One region of the Hydrogenophaga defluvii genome, then DNA from elsewhere that is predicted to be linked to it. Evidence: predicted binding sites of a transcription regulator. Region 1 holds the regulator's gene; each other region holds the start of a gene.
What was found. Region 1 encodes sigma-54, which starts transcription at its own class of promoters, with help from an activator protein. Its sites were predicted from a motif close to TGGCANGNAANCTGCTTT; they were not measured.

Region 2: ACFQU0_RS16935 (transglutaminase family protein) is a predicted target of sigma-54. The motif match lies at 1,167-1,184, and genes of this name have one in related genera.
Region 3: ACFQU0_RS08910 (TorF family putative porin) is a predicted target of sigma-54. The motif match lies at 1,827-1,844, and genes of this name have one in related genera.
Region 4: nirB (nitrite reductase large subunit NirB) is a predicted target of sigma-54. The motif match lies at 2,066-2,083, and genes of this name have one in related genera.

What each region holds. Positions count from the first base shown of each region.
Region 1 is NZ_JBHTBZ010000003.1:79,817-83,021, forward strand. Features, by position in the region: gene ACFQU0_RS00440 (THUMP domain-containing class I SAM-dependent RNA methyltransferase) at 1-330, opposite strand, end outside; gene ACFQU0_RS00445 (RNA polymerase factor sigma-54) at 419-1,948, opposite strand; gene lptB (LPS export ABC transporter ATP-binding protein) at 2,040-2,816, opposite strand; gene lptA (lipopolysaccharide transport periplasmic protein LptA) at 2,813-3,205, opposite strand, start outside.
Region 2 is NZ_JBHTBZ010000055.1:17,608-20,812, forward strand. Features, by position in the region: gene ACFQU0_RS16930 (DNA internalization-related competence protein ComEC/Rec2) at 1-1,097, opposite strand, end outside; gene ACFQU0_RS16935 (transglutaminase family protein) at 1,246-3,205, shown strand, end outside.
Region 3 is NZ_JBHTBZ010000017.1:169,438-172,642, forward strand. Features, by position in the region: gene ACFQU0_RS08905 (YifB family Mg chelatase-like AAA ATPase) at 80-1,636, opposite strand; gene ACFQU0_RS08910 (TorF family putative porin) at 1,881-2,543, shown strand; gene glnK (P-II family nitrogen regulator) at 2,606-2,944, shown strand; gene amt (ammonium transporter) at 2,980-3,205, shown strand, end outside.
Region 4 is NZ_JBHTBZ010000089.1:97,316-100,520, forward strand. Features, by position in the region: gene nirB (nitrite reductase large subunit NirB) at 1-1,821, opposite strand, end outside; gene ACFQU0_RS21450 (hypothetical protein) at 2,239-2,718, shown strand; gene ACFQU0_RS21455 (single-stranded DNA-binding protein) at 2,715-3,017, shown strand; gene ACFQU0_RS21460 (ATP-binding protein) at 3,006-3,205, opposite strand, start outside.

The DNA.
Region 1 (3,205 bases):
CAGGCTCTTGAGCGGGCTGTGCTGCGCGGTGATCTCCACTTTGAGCGTGTGCCGGGGCGTCATCCAGATTTCCCAGGCCACACCGCAGGCGATCTCGTAGATGTCGTCTTCGCTGCGGTAGGGCTCGTAGGCCAGCTCCACCAGCACGCGCTGCGCCAGGCGGCTGTGCAGGTTGAGCAGCATGGCGTCGCGCCAGCTGGCCTTGAGCAACACACCGCCGCGCGAGCGTGACATGTCGCCATCGGCCACGCCCACGATGCGCTTGACCTCAGCGGCCAGAAAGTCTTCCACGCCAGCGGCGCAGGGCAGGAAAAGGGTGAGTTGGTTCATGTGGGCTTTTCGATCCGCCGCCGGGCCGCCCCAAGGCGGAACAGCCCCCTCGGGGGGCGGCGACCCGCGCAGCGGTGGAGCGTGGGGGTCATCGTTTTCTCAAATTGGCGGGTGCGATGCGAAGGGCCTCGCGGTACTTGGCCACCGTGCGGCGTGCGCACTCAATGCCTTGTTCCTTGAGCATTTCCGACAGCTGGTTGTCCGACAGCGGCTTGGCTACATCTTCAGACGCCACAAACTGTTTGATCAGCGCGCGCACGGCGGTGCTCGACGCGTTGCCGCCGGTCTCCGTCCCCAGGCTGGAGCCGAAGAAGTACTTGAGCTCGTAGGTGCCAAAAGGGGTGGCCATGTACTTGGCGGTCGTCACGCGGCTGATGGTGGATTCGTGCAGGCCCAGCTCATCGGCGATCTCGCGCAGCACCAACGGTCGCATGGCCAGCTCGCCGTGCATGAAGAAGTTGCGCTGGCGCTCGACGATGGCGCTGGAGACCCGCAGGATGGTGTCGAAGCGCTGCTGGATGTTCTTGATGAACCAGCGCGCCTCCTGCAGCCGCTGCTGCATGCTGGCCGCGCCTTCGCCCTTGTCGCCGCGCCCTTGTCGCAGCGCGTTGGCGTAGATGTCGTGCACCCGCAGGCGTGGCATCACGTCGGGGTTGAGCTGCACCTTGAAGCCGCGCCCCGCCTTGGTGACGATGACGTCGGGCACCACGGTGTTGCGTTCCACGTTGGCGAAGCGCCGGCCCGGCTTGGGCTCCAACCGGCTGATCAGCGCCAGGCCCTCGCGCACCACGGCCTCGTCCAGGTGGCAGGCGGCGGCCAGGCGTTTGGCGTCGCGCCGCGCCAGCAGGTCCAGCGGCTGCGCGCACATGGCCAGCGCGGCCTGGGCAGCGGGGCTGTTGCGCAGCTCTTCGATTTGCAGCCGCAGGCATTCGGCCAGATCGCGCGCACCCACACCAGCCGGGTCCATGTTCTGCAGCCAGTGCAGCGCCAGGTTCAGGACCTGTTCGGTGGCTTCACGGGCCTCCCAGTCGTCGCCAGCCAGCGCGGCGGCGAGGTCGGTGATGGGCTCGTCCAGGTAGCCGTCGTCGTTGAGCGATTCGATCAGGAAGTACAGCGCTGCGCGCTCCTCTTCATTGAGCCGCAGGCCCAGGGCCTGCTGGTGCAGGTGGGCCTGCAGGCTGATGTGTTCGCTGGCCAGCTCGGCGGCGCTGGCGGTTTCATCGTCGGCGTTGTTGCGGTTGCGCGGCGCGGCCTCGCCGCCCCATTCGCCGTCGTCGGGCGTGAAGGACACGGTGCCATCACCGTCCCAGTCGGGCTCGCTGCTGCCCACCTCTTCGCTGAAGTCGTCGCTTTCGCTGCTGGTGGTCGCCGGGCCGCTGTCCGCGCTCCATTCGCTCACCTGATCGCCGGTGCTGACCGGTGCGTTTTCGGCGTCCACGCCAAACGCCTCGCGCTCGGCCACCTCCTCGCTGCGCTCCAGGAAGGGGTTCTCGTCGAGCATCTGCTCGACCTCCTGCGCCATCTCCAGCGTGGAGAGCTGCAGCAGCCGGATGGACTGCTGCAGTTGTGGGGTCAGCGACAGATGCTGGGAAACACGAAGCGAAAGGCTTTGCTTCATACGGCCGCAGCGCAGGGCCGCCCCAAGCCAGGCCAGCCCCCTGGGGGGGCAGCGACCCGCGAAGCGGTGGAGCGTGGGGGTTTCATGGGCATCACATGCGGAAGTGTTCGCCGAGGTACACCCTTCGCACATCCGCGTTTTCGACGATCTCCGAAGGCGTGCCCCGGGCCAGCACGCGGCCCTCGTTGATGATGTAGGCGTGGTCGCAGATGCCCAGCGTTTCGCGCACGTTGTGGTCGGTGATGAGCACGCCGATGCCACGCGACTTGAGAAAACCGATGATGCGCTGGATCTCGATGACGGCAATCGGGTCGATGCCGGCAAAGGGCTCGTCGAGCAGGATGAAGCGCGGGTTGCTCGCCAGCGCGCGGGCGATTTCGACCCGGCGCCGTTCGCCGCCCGACAAGGCGGGAGCCGGCGACGAGCGCAGGTGCGACACGTGCAGGTCTTCCAGCAGTTGCGTCAGGCGTTCGTCCAGGGCTTGGGCGGTGTAGGGCTTGCCGGTGGCGGGGTCGTCCTGCAGCTCCAGCACGGCACGCACGTTGTCTTCCACGCTGAGCTTGCGAAAAATCGAGGCTTCCTGCGGCAGGTAGCCCAGGCCCAGGCGTGCCCGGCGGTGGATGGGCAGGCGTTCGACGGCCTGGCCGTCGAGCGTGATCTGCCCCGCATCGGCCCGCACCAGGCCCACGATCATGTAGAACGAGGTGGTTTTGCCGGCACCGTTGGGGCCCAGCAGGCCCACCACTTCGCCTTCTTCCACCGCCAGCGACACGTCCTTGACCACCTTGCGGCTGCCATAGGCCTTTTGCAGGCCACTGGCTTCCAGCCGGCGTTTGGGCGCCAGCGGTGCAGATGTGTGCGCGCTCACTGCTTGCCTGGCCCCATGCTGGGGCTGGGTTTGAGCACGGGAGCGGGGCTGTTTGCCGGGGCGGTGGCGCTGGCGTCGGCCTTGGGCACCGGGGTCAGCATGGCGCGAACGCGCCCGCCGGGGTTGTTGGGGGTGGCGGCCGTGGTGGCTGTGCCACCGTCCACCGTGAACACGTCGGCCCCGTTGTCGTAGACGATGGTGTTGCCAGCCGTTTCGTCGTTCAGGTTGCTGCCCCGGTAGCGGCGCAGCACGGCGCGGCCGATGAATTTCACCGTGTCGGCCTGGCTGTTGTATTCGATGCGGTCGGCCACGCCCTCGATGTGTTCATCGACCACATCGCGCTTCTGGCGGAAGAAGGCCTGTTGCTGCGCGTTGCCCAGCACGATGCC
Region 2 (3,205 bases), on a different contig from region 1:
AGCCAGAAACCGGGCTGCAGGCCGGCCCACGGGTCTGCGGCCAGCACCAGCGCCAAGCACCACAACCAGACCAGGGGCCAGGGCCAGTCCAGCCCATGCCAGCGCAGCACCACCACCGTGGCCAGCATGAACACCGTGCGCTGAGCCGGCACACCCCAGCCCGCCAGCAGCGCATACGCTGTGGCCAACAACAGCCCACCCAACGCGGCCGCCACAGGTGCCGGCCAACGCAGCAGCAGCCCGGGCCACACCGGTGCCAGCCGCCGCCAAACCAGCCCCACGAGGCGGGTGGCCAGCCAGGCGAACAGCGTGATGTGCAGGCCAGAGATGGCCATCAGGTGCGCCACGCCGGTGTCGCGGTAGACCTGCCAGTCGTCGCGGGCGATGGCCGACTGGTTGCCCACCAGCAATGCCGCGATCACACCAGCGGCGCGTGCATCCGGCACCCGCTGCACCACCGCCGATGTCAGCGCGCCACGCCAGCGGTCGATCGGGTGGCGAGCGCTGTCGCCAACCCACTCGGGAGCGGGCACCTGGCGCCCGCTGCGCACCACACCCGCGGCACCGATGCCCTGCTCCCACAGCCACAACTCGCGGTCAAACCCGTGCGGATTGGCCAAACCATGCGGTGCACGCAACCGCACAGGCCAGCGCCACACCTGGCCGGCCTTCAACGTGTCGGGCGCGGCGGGCCAGAACAGCCGCACCCGCTTGGGCAGCTCGACGGGACGTCCGTCCCGATCGGCCGAATCGACACGGACCACCAGCATCTGCCCATCGGGATGGCTCTGGGGCAAATCGGCCACGACCCCACGCAACCACAGCGGGCGCTCCTCCCACTGCGGCGCCAGCACATCGGACTGCAGCGGCAGCGCACGCCACCCCGTCGTGGCAAACCCCAGCAACGCGGCACACAGAAGCGCGAGGCCGGGTTGCCACACACGCCCGCCCACGGCCGCCGCCGGCGCCACCCGCCAGGCCCAAGCGGCAACCACAGCCACGCACAGAACCACCCCATAGGCAGCAACAGGCCACAGCTGCGGCTGCTGCCATTGCAGCGCCACCCCGATCGCCCATCCCGCCAGCCACGGCCACATGAAACGGCACTCATTCCATCAACACAGGCTGCCCCATTTGAGTGGATGGTGTCGGATGTCATGAAATGTTGGCGCGGTCCTTGCTAGTATGGCCGTGCGGCATTCTGTTCTGTGCATGCTGCTGTTCTCCCTGACGAAAGCTTATCGCATGGCCATCCACGTTGCCCTGAACCACGTCACCCACTACACCTACGACCGCCCCATCAAACTGGGGCCCCAGGTGGTGCGCTTGCGGCCGGCGCCACACAGCCGCACCAAGGTGCTGTCCTACTCGCAGCGGGTGGAGCCAGCCCAGCATTTCATCAACTGGCAACAAGACCCGTTCGCCAACTACCAGGCACGCCTGGTGTTCCCGGAGTCCACGCGCGAATTCAAAGTCACGGTGGACCTGGTGGTCGAGATGGCGGTCTACAACCCTTTCGATTTTTTCCTTGAACCGCATGCTGAGGAATTCCCTTTCGCCTACTCGGCCGACCAGCTCAAGGAGCTGCAGCCCTACCTGGCCAAAGGCGAGCTCACCCCCGCGTTCAAGGCCTACCTGGCCAGTGTGGACAACAAGAAGCAGCGCACCATCGACTTCCTGGTCGGCATCAACCAGAAGCTGCAGGGCGACATCGGCTACCTGATTCGCATGGAACCTGGCGTGCAGACGCCGGAAGAAACCCTGACCAAGGCCAGTGGCTCCTGCCGCGACTCGGGCTGGCTGCTGGTGCAACTGCTGCGCCACATGGGCCTGGCCGCGCGTTTTGTGTCGGGCTACCTGATCCAGCTCGCGCCCGACGTGAAAGCGGTGGACGGTCCCAGCGGCCCTGAGGCCGACTTCACCGACCTGCACGCCTGGTGCGAGGTCTTCCTGCCCGGTGCTGGCTGGATTGGCCTGGACCCGACCTCGGGCCTGCTGGCCGGTGAAGGCCACATCCCGCTGGCCTGCACACCGCAGCCCAGCAGCGCCGCTCCGATCGAAGGCGCGCTGGACGAATGCGAAGTGACCTTCAGCCACCACATGGGCGTGACCCGGGTGTACGAATCGCCGCGCGTGACCCGGCCCTACACCGACGAACAATGGACCGCCATCGACGCCCTTGGCCAGCAGGTGGACAAGGAGCTGGTGGCCGGCGACGTGCGCCTGACCATGGGCGGCGAGCCCACCTTTGTGGCCACGCGCGACCGCGACGCCGCCGAGTGGAACACCGACGCCCTGGGCCCCACCAAACGCAATTACGCCACCGAGCTGTTACACCGCCTGCGCCTGCAGTACGGCGACGGCGGCTTTCTGCACCTGGGCCAGGGCAAGTGGTACCCGGGCGAGCAGCTGCCGCGCTGGGCCTTGTCGCTGTTCTGGCGTGCCGATGGCGAGCCGATTTGGCACAACCCCGCCCTGTTTGCCGACGAACGCGAACCGGCCAAATACACCGCCGACGATGCCCGCCGTTTCAGCCAGGCGCTGGCGCGCAAGCTGGGTTTGTCCACCCAGCACATCACGCCCGGTTACGAGGACACGTTTTACTACCTGTGGCGCGAACGGCGCCTGCCGGTCAACGTGGACCCCTTTGACGCCAAGCTGGACGACGAGATGGAGCGCCAGCGCCTGCGCCGCGTGTTTGGCCAAGGGCTGGAGGCGGTGGTGGGCTACGTGTTGCCGCTGCAGGCCCACGCCGTGCCCGGCCCCAACGCCGCCAAGGGCGTGCGCACCCTGGGACTGGGCGGCACCCGCTGGACCACCGGCCCCTGGTTTTTCCGCGACGAGCGCATGTACCTCATGCCGGGCGACTCGCCCATGGGCTACCGCCTGCCGCTGGATTCGCTGCCCTGGGTCAGCAAGGCCGACTACCCCTACCTGATCGAACAAGACCCACTGGGCCAGCGCGACGCCTTGCCCGAAGGCAGTGCCTTCAAGCGGCAGTACGCACCGCATCAGGTGGGCGGCGGTTTTGCAGAGGGCGGTGTGGTGTCCATGCAGAACGCCGAATTCGGCGTGCCGGGCGACGACACGCCCGCCTGGCAGGGTGACCCCAGCGGTCAGGGCGTGCCCGGCGCCGCCCCCGCCCAGCCCATGAGCGCGCGCTACCCGGCGCGTGGTGAGTCGGCCGCCTGGTTGACCCGCACCG
Region 3 (3,205 bases), on a different contig from region 1:
CTGTGGGCAGGCGGGTGGCGCCTATGGTAAGCGCGAATCGGCACCACCCAGGGTGTGATTGTCACAAGTGCTCACATATTTACGGGTTGCGCAACGCCCGCCGGTACTGGGCCGCCTCGGCCATGTGTGCGGGCTCCACCTGTGGGCTGCCGGCCAGATCGGCGATGGTGCGGGCAACGCGCAGCGTGCGGTGGGTGCTGCGCCCCGACCACGCCAGGCGGGTGGCGATTTTCTGCAACAGCGCCATGCCTTCGGGTGTGGCTTGGGCGTGGGTGTCCAATGCCTCCCCGTCCAGGGCCTGGTTGGGGCGCCCCTGTCTGGCCAGTGCCAGCGCCCGAGCGGCCTGAACCCGGGTGCCCACCTCGGCGGTGGTCTCCCCCTGTTGGGGGGCCAGCAAGGCGTCAGGGGGCAAGGCGGGCACTTCGATGTGCATGTCGATGCGGTCGAGCAGTGGCCCGCTGACGCGACCCTGGTAGCGGTGAATCTGGTCGGGCGTGCAGCGGCAGGCGCGTTGGGGATGGCCGAGGTAGCCACACGGGCACGGGTTCATGGCCGCCACGAGCACGAAGCGTGCAGGAAACTCCGTCTGATGCGCCGCCCTGGAGATGCGCACCCGGCCGGTTTCCAGGGGTTCGCGCAGCGCTTCCAGGGCCGCGCGGGGGAACTCGGGCAATTCATCGAGAAACAGCACACCCTGGTGCGCCAGGGAGATTTCGCCGGGGCGTGGTGGCGATCCGCCTCCCACCAGCGCCACGGCGCTGGCGGTGTGGTGGGGGGCGGCCACGGGGCGCTGTCCCCAGGTCTCACGCTGGAAACGCCCTGCCAGCGACGCGACTGCGGCGGCCTCCAGCGCTTCTGCCTCGGTCATGGGGGGCAACAGATCGGCGAAACGCTGGGCCAGCATGGACTTGCCACTGCCCGGTGGGCCCACCAGCAGCAAGCTGTGTCCACCTGCCGCAGCGATCTCCAGCGCCCGCCGTGCTTGGGGCTGCCCCTTGACATCCGCGAAGTCGGGCCGGCCACTGCGGTGACCCACTGTGGGTGCCTCGTTGCGCACACGGCACCAACCCGCGCCGTCGTCCGGGCCGTTGGCGATGGACTCCAGCGAAGCGTCGGGCAGAAATTGGCGCACCACGTCCAGCAGGTGGTGTGCGCGGTAGACCTGTGCGCTGGGCACCATGGCCGCCTCTTCGGCGCTGCCGGGCGGGAGCACCAAGCGGTTGGGGCTGGCACCGAGTGGGTCCCCGGTGGCCAGGCCCATGGCCAGCGCGCCCCGGACCGGCCGCAGTTCGCCGCCCAGCGACAACTCACCCGCAAACTCCCAGCCGTTCAGACGCTCGGTTTGGATCTGGCCGCTGGCGGCCAGCAGGCCCAGCGCGATCGGCAGGTCAAAGCGGCCCGAGTCCTTGGGCAGATCGGCGGGGGCGAGGTTGACGGTGATCTTCTTGTTGGAGGGGAAGTCCAGCCCGGCGTTGAGCAGGGCAGAGCGCACACGCTCGCGCGCCTCCTTCACCTCGGTTTCGGCCAAACCCACCAGCGTGAAGCTGGGCAGGCCATTGGCCAGGTGAACCTCCACACGCACCGGCCGTGCGTCCAGGCCCACCAAGGCCCGGCTGTGCACCAAAGACAAGCCCATGGCGCCACTCCCTGATTTGGTGCATTGCCCTGGCGGCGCGTACCGGCCCAGAAATGCACGTTGTTGGTGCGAAAACGCTGGCCGCCAAGCGCGTAAGCGCTGGGGCGGGCGCATTTTGGCGCAGATGTGGGCGCATCCTACCGTGCGGACAGGCCTCTGGCATGGGCTTGGGCACCGAATTGACATTGCTTGGCACAGTCCCTGCTTAAGAGGCCCCGTCTTCCATCAACCACCGGAGTCCTCCATGAAAATTTCTGCATTCAAGTCCTTGGCCATCGTTGCGCTGGCTGCTGCGCCCATGCTGGCCTCTGCCCAGCTGTCGGCCAACGTGTCGATCAACAGCAGCTACAAGTTCCGTGGCCAGGACCAGACCGCCAACAAGCCCGCCCTGCAAGGCGGTTTTGACTACGCGCACAGCAGCGGTGCCTATGTGGGTATCTGGAACTCCAACGTCAACTGGCTGCCGGGCAACAGCCTGGAGACCGACATCTACGGTGGCTACAAGGGCGAAGTGGCTGGTGTGGGTTACGACGTCGGTTTCCTGCGTTACATGTACCCCGGTGCAGGTATGGCCAACACCAATGAAATCTATGCTGGCGTCAGCTTTGCCGGCTTTGGCGCCAAGTACTACCGCACCGTGTCCGACATGTACTTCGGTGGCAGCAAGGCCGGCTACCTGAGCCTGAGCTACTCGATGGAAGTGGCCAAAGGCCTGACCGCCAGCGTGGGTGTCGGCTTCACCGATTTCAAGAACGGCACCGACTACACCGACTACAGCGTTGGCCTGGGCTACGACCTGGGCGACGGCTACTCGGTCAAGGGCGCTTTGGTGGGTGCCAACAAAAAAGCCACTTACGGCGACATCAACAAGAACCGCCTGGTCGTGACCTTCGCCAAGGCCATGTGATAACCCGCCGACCCACCGCCGCCAGGGGTGGGCCGGACCGAAACGCGATCGAGAGGAACCCCATGAAACTGGTCACCGCCATCATCAAACCCTTCAAGCTGGACGAAGTGCGCGAAGCACTTTCGGGCATCGGCGTGCAGGGCATCACCGTCACCGAAGTCAAAGGCTTTGGCCGTCAAAAAGGGCACACCGAGCTGTACCGCGGCGCCGAGTACGTTGTCGACTTCCTGCCCAAGGTCAAGATCGAAGCGGCGGTTGCCGACGAACTGGTCGATCGCGTCATCGAAGCCATCGAAGGTGCGGCGCGCACCGGCAAGATCGGCGACGGCAAGATCTTCGTCTACAGCCTGGACCAGGTCGTGCGCATCCGCACCGGCGAGACCGGCAAAGAAGCGCTCTGACAGCGGCAACCCATCGCAGAAGAAAGAGTCATCCCATGAAAAAACTGATCACTGGCCTGTTCCTGGGCCTGAGTCTGACCTTCGGCGGGTTCACCGCCATGGCCCAGACCGCTGCGCCTGCCGCCACCGAGGCGCCTGCTGCTGCGGCCGCCCCGGCGGCGCCAGCCGCAGACGCCGCACCGGCCGCTGCGCCTGCCGCTGCGGCACCCGCTGCCGCCGAAGCGGCTCCGGCGCCCGTCCCCAACAAGGGTGACACCGCCT
Region 4 (3,205 bases), on a different contig from region 1:
GTACTTGTCCACCGCATCGGCAATGCGGCGCAGCTCGTCGGCCGTGGTCTCGCCGCCCCACATGCGCGGGATCACGCTGTAGGTGCCATCCTTCTGGATATTGGCGTGGGCGCGTTCGTTGATGAAGCGGCTCTGCGGGTCGTCCTTGGCCTCCTTGGGCCAGGTGCTGATGAGGTAGTAGTTGATGGCCGGGCGGCAGCTGGCGCAGCCGTTGGGCGTCTTCCAGCCCAGGTGGGCAAACACCTGGGCCGAGGTCAGCAGCTTGCTGCCGTCGGCCAGGGGCGTGGCAATGGCTTCGCGCACCGCCGCGTGGCCGTGGTCGGTGCAGCCGCACATGGCCTTGAGCTTCGGGCTCGCCGAATAATCGCCACCGGCGGTGAACATCAAAATCTGCTCGACCAGGCCGGTGCAGGAGCCACACGAGGCGCTGGCCTTGGTGTGCTTGCGCACCTCTTCGAGCGTGAACAGGCCCTTGTCCTTGATGGCCTTGCAGATGGCGCCCTTCTTGACGCCGTTGCAACCGCAGACCTCGGCCTCGTCGGGCATGCTGGCGGCTTTGTTGTGGCCTTCGTGGCCCACGTCGCCGATGTTGGACTCGCCGAACATCAGTTTGTCGCGGATGTCGGCCACGCTGCGGCCTTCGCGCAGCAGCTTGAAGTACCACGAGCCGTCCACCGTGTCGCCGTAAAGGCAGGCGCCCACCAGCTTGTCGTTCTGGATCACCAGCTTCTTGTAGACGCCGCCGAAGGGGTCGCTCATCACGATCTCTTCTGCGCCATCGCCGCCCATGAAGTTGCCGGCCGAGAACAGGTCGATGCCGGTCACCTTGAGTTTGGTCGATGTGAGCGAGCCGGTGTAGCGGCCGATGCCGAACTCGGCCAGGTGTGTGGCCAGCACCTTGCCCTGCTCGAACAGCGGCGCCACCAGGCCGTAGGCAATGCCCCGGTGGGCCGCGCACTCGCCCACAGCGTAGATGCGCGGGTCGGTCACGGTCTGCAGGGTGTCGCTGACCACGATGCCGCGGTTGACGTGCAGGCGCATCTTTTCGGCCAACTCGGTGTTGGGGCGTATGCCCACGGCCATCACCACCAGGTCGGCCGGCACCTCGCTGCCGTCCTTGAACTTGACCGACTTGACGCGGCCACCTTTGCCCTCATCCTGGTCGCCCACCAGCTCCTGCGTGTTGGCGCCGATCAGGAACTTCATGCCCCGCTCTTCCAGCGATTTCTGCAGCAGCTTGCCCGCCACGTCGTCGAGCTGGCGCTCCATCAGCCAGGGCGAGACGTGCACCACGCTCACGCTCATGCCGCGTTTCATCAGGCCGTTGGCCGCTTCCAGGCCCAGCAGGCCGCCGCCGATGACCACCGCGTGTTTGTACTGCGCGGCGGCATCAATCATGGCCTGGGTGTCGGCGATGTCGCGGTAGGCCAGCGCGCCCTTCAAGTCTTTGCCGGGGATCGGCAGGATGAAGGGGTTGGAGCCGGTGGCCATGATCAGGCGGTCGTATTCGGCCGACACCTGCTCGCCAGCCGCGTTGACCGCGTGCACCACGCGCTTGACCCGGTCCACCTCGGTCACCTTGGTGCCGGCGTGCAGCGTGACGCCGTTGTCGCTGTACCAGGACCAGTCGTTGAGGACAATTTCCTCCAGCGTCTGCTCGCCAGCGAGCACCGGCGACAGCAGGATGCGGTTGTAGTTGGGGTGGGGCTCGGCGCCGAAAACCGTGATGTCGTAGAGGTCGGGAGCGATCTTGATCAGCTCCTCCAGCGTGCGCACGCCGGCCATGCCGTTGCCCACCATCACCAGTTTGGATTTCTTCATCGCGGCTGCTCCTGATTGTGTTTCGCCTGGAAACGAAAGAAGTCGTGGCGCACAGGCGGAAGGGCACACGCAGCGGCGCGGACCGGTCACCTGGCGGCAAAAAATGGGGTGCAACAGTGCGGCCCAAAAGCCATCCAAGACCCGCCTGCGGTCGGGTCACGTTCACCAGCGCATGCACGGCGTTGTGCACACATGCCCCGCTGTTGCGGTCGGGGCGCGACGCGTCGTCACGTCTGCCAGAGGTTATGCAAGACGTGTGCCACGTGGTCGGCGTGTGCGGCAGCCGTTGGCGTCACCCGCTGGCGGCACTTGCTTCCGCCTTTCACGGTCATGCCGCTGCCCAGGGTTGTGCGTGTTGCACCAAGTTGGGCAGGTGCTGCGCGGTTGCTTAGCCAAGCCCCCAGTTACCATCGCCGCATGAGCGAAAACACCCAAGCACCCATCCGCGAAGACCGCGTGTGGAGCGATGAACACTGGACCGCCCGTGTCATCAAGAACGAAGACGATGATGGCTGGGCGGTGGCCATGTACCTAGATGGCGAAGCCGAGCCGGCCCTGGTGGGGCCATGGACCATGGGACGCGACAAGAAGAACCCCAAGCCGCTGGACACCGCTGCGTTCAACACCTTGGTGAAAACCGCCAGCGAATTCATTCGCCGGGCCGAGCAGCAGCGCCACGCCGAACTGAACCGAAGCGTGACGGTGGATGTGGACGGGCGCCGCATCCGCGTTCTACTGGCCATCGTGCCGGACGAGGACGGTGCCACGGCCAGCTTGCGTGCCTTGGACACACTGGACGAAGAACTGGCTTGTGTGCCGGTGCCGCCCAGCTTCAAGCTCAATGTGGACAGCGCCTTGGCCTGGGCGGCCTCGGGTTTCGTGAAGCCGCGCGCATGATCGACGCCTTGATAGCCGGCCACCTGATGGGCGACGCCTCGCGGCGCGTGGACAAGGCCGGTCGCGAGTATGTGGTGGCCCGCGTGCTGGCCCGCAACAGGGCCGACGAGGAGTTCATTGTCAATGCCATCGCCTTCGACGCGGCGCCGTGTGCCGCATTGCTGGCGCTGCGCGACGGCGATGCGCTGAGCCTCACCGGCGCGCTGACCCCCAAGGTCTGGACCGACAAGCAAGGCAACGCCCGCCCCAGCCTGGACGTGGTGGTGGCGCAGGTGTTGTTGCTGAACTCAGAGGGCTGAAAGCGGTACGGCCCACAGACCGGACCCAAAGGACAGGGCCTGGGTGCCGTCGTACAGCACGATGCCGGTGGTGAATGCGTCGCCCGTCAGTGACTGGAGTTTTTTCAGGCCTTTGAAATCGCTCGCCTGCACCGTGGCGGCGGCCTTGACTTCGATGCCCATGATCTGGCGCAGTGGCGATTCGAGCA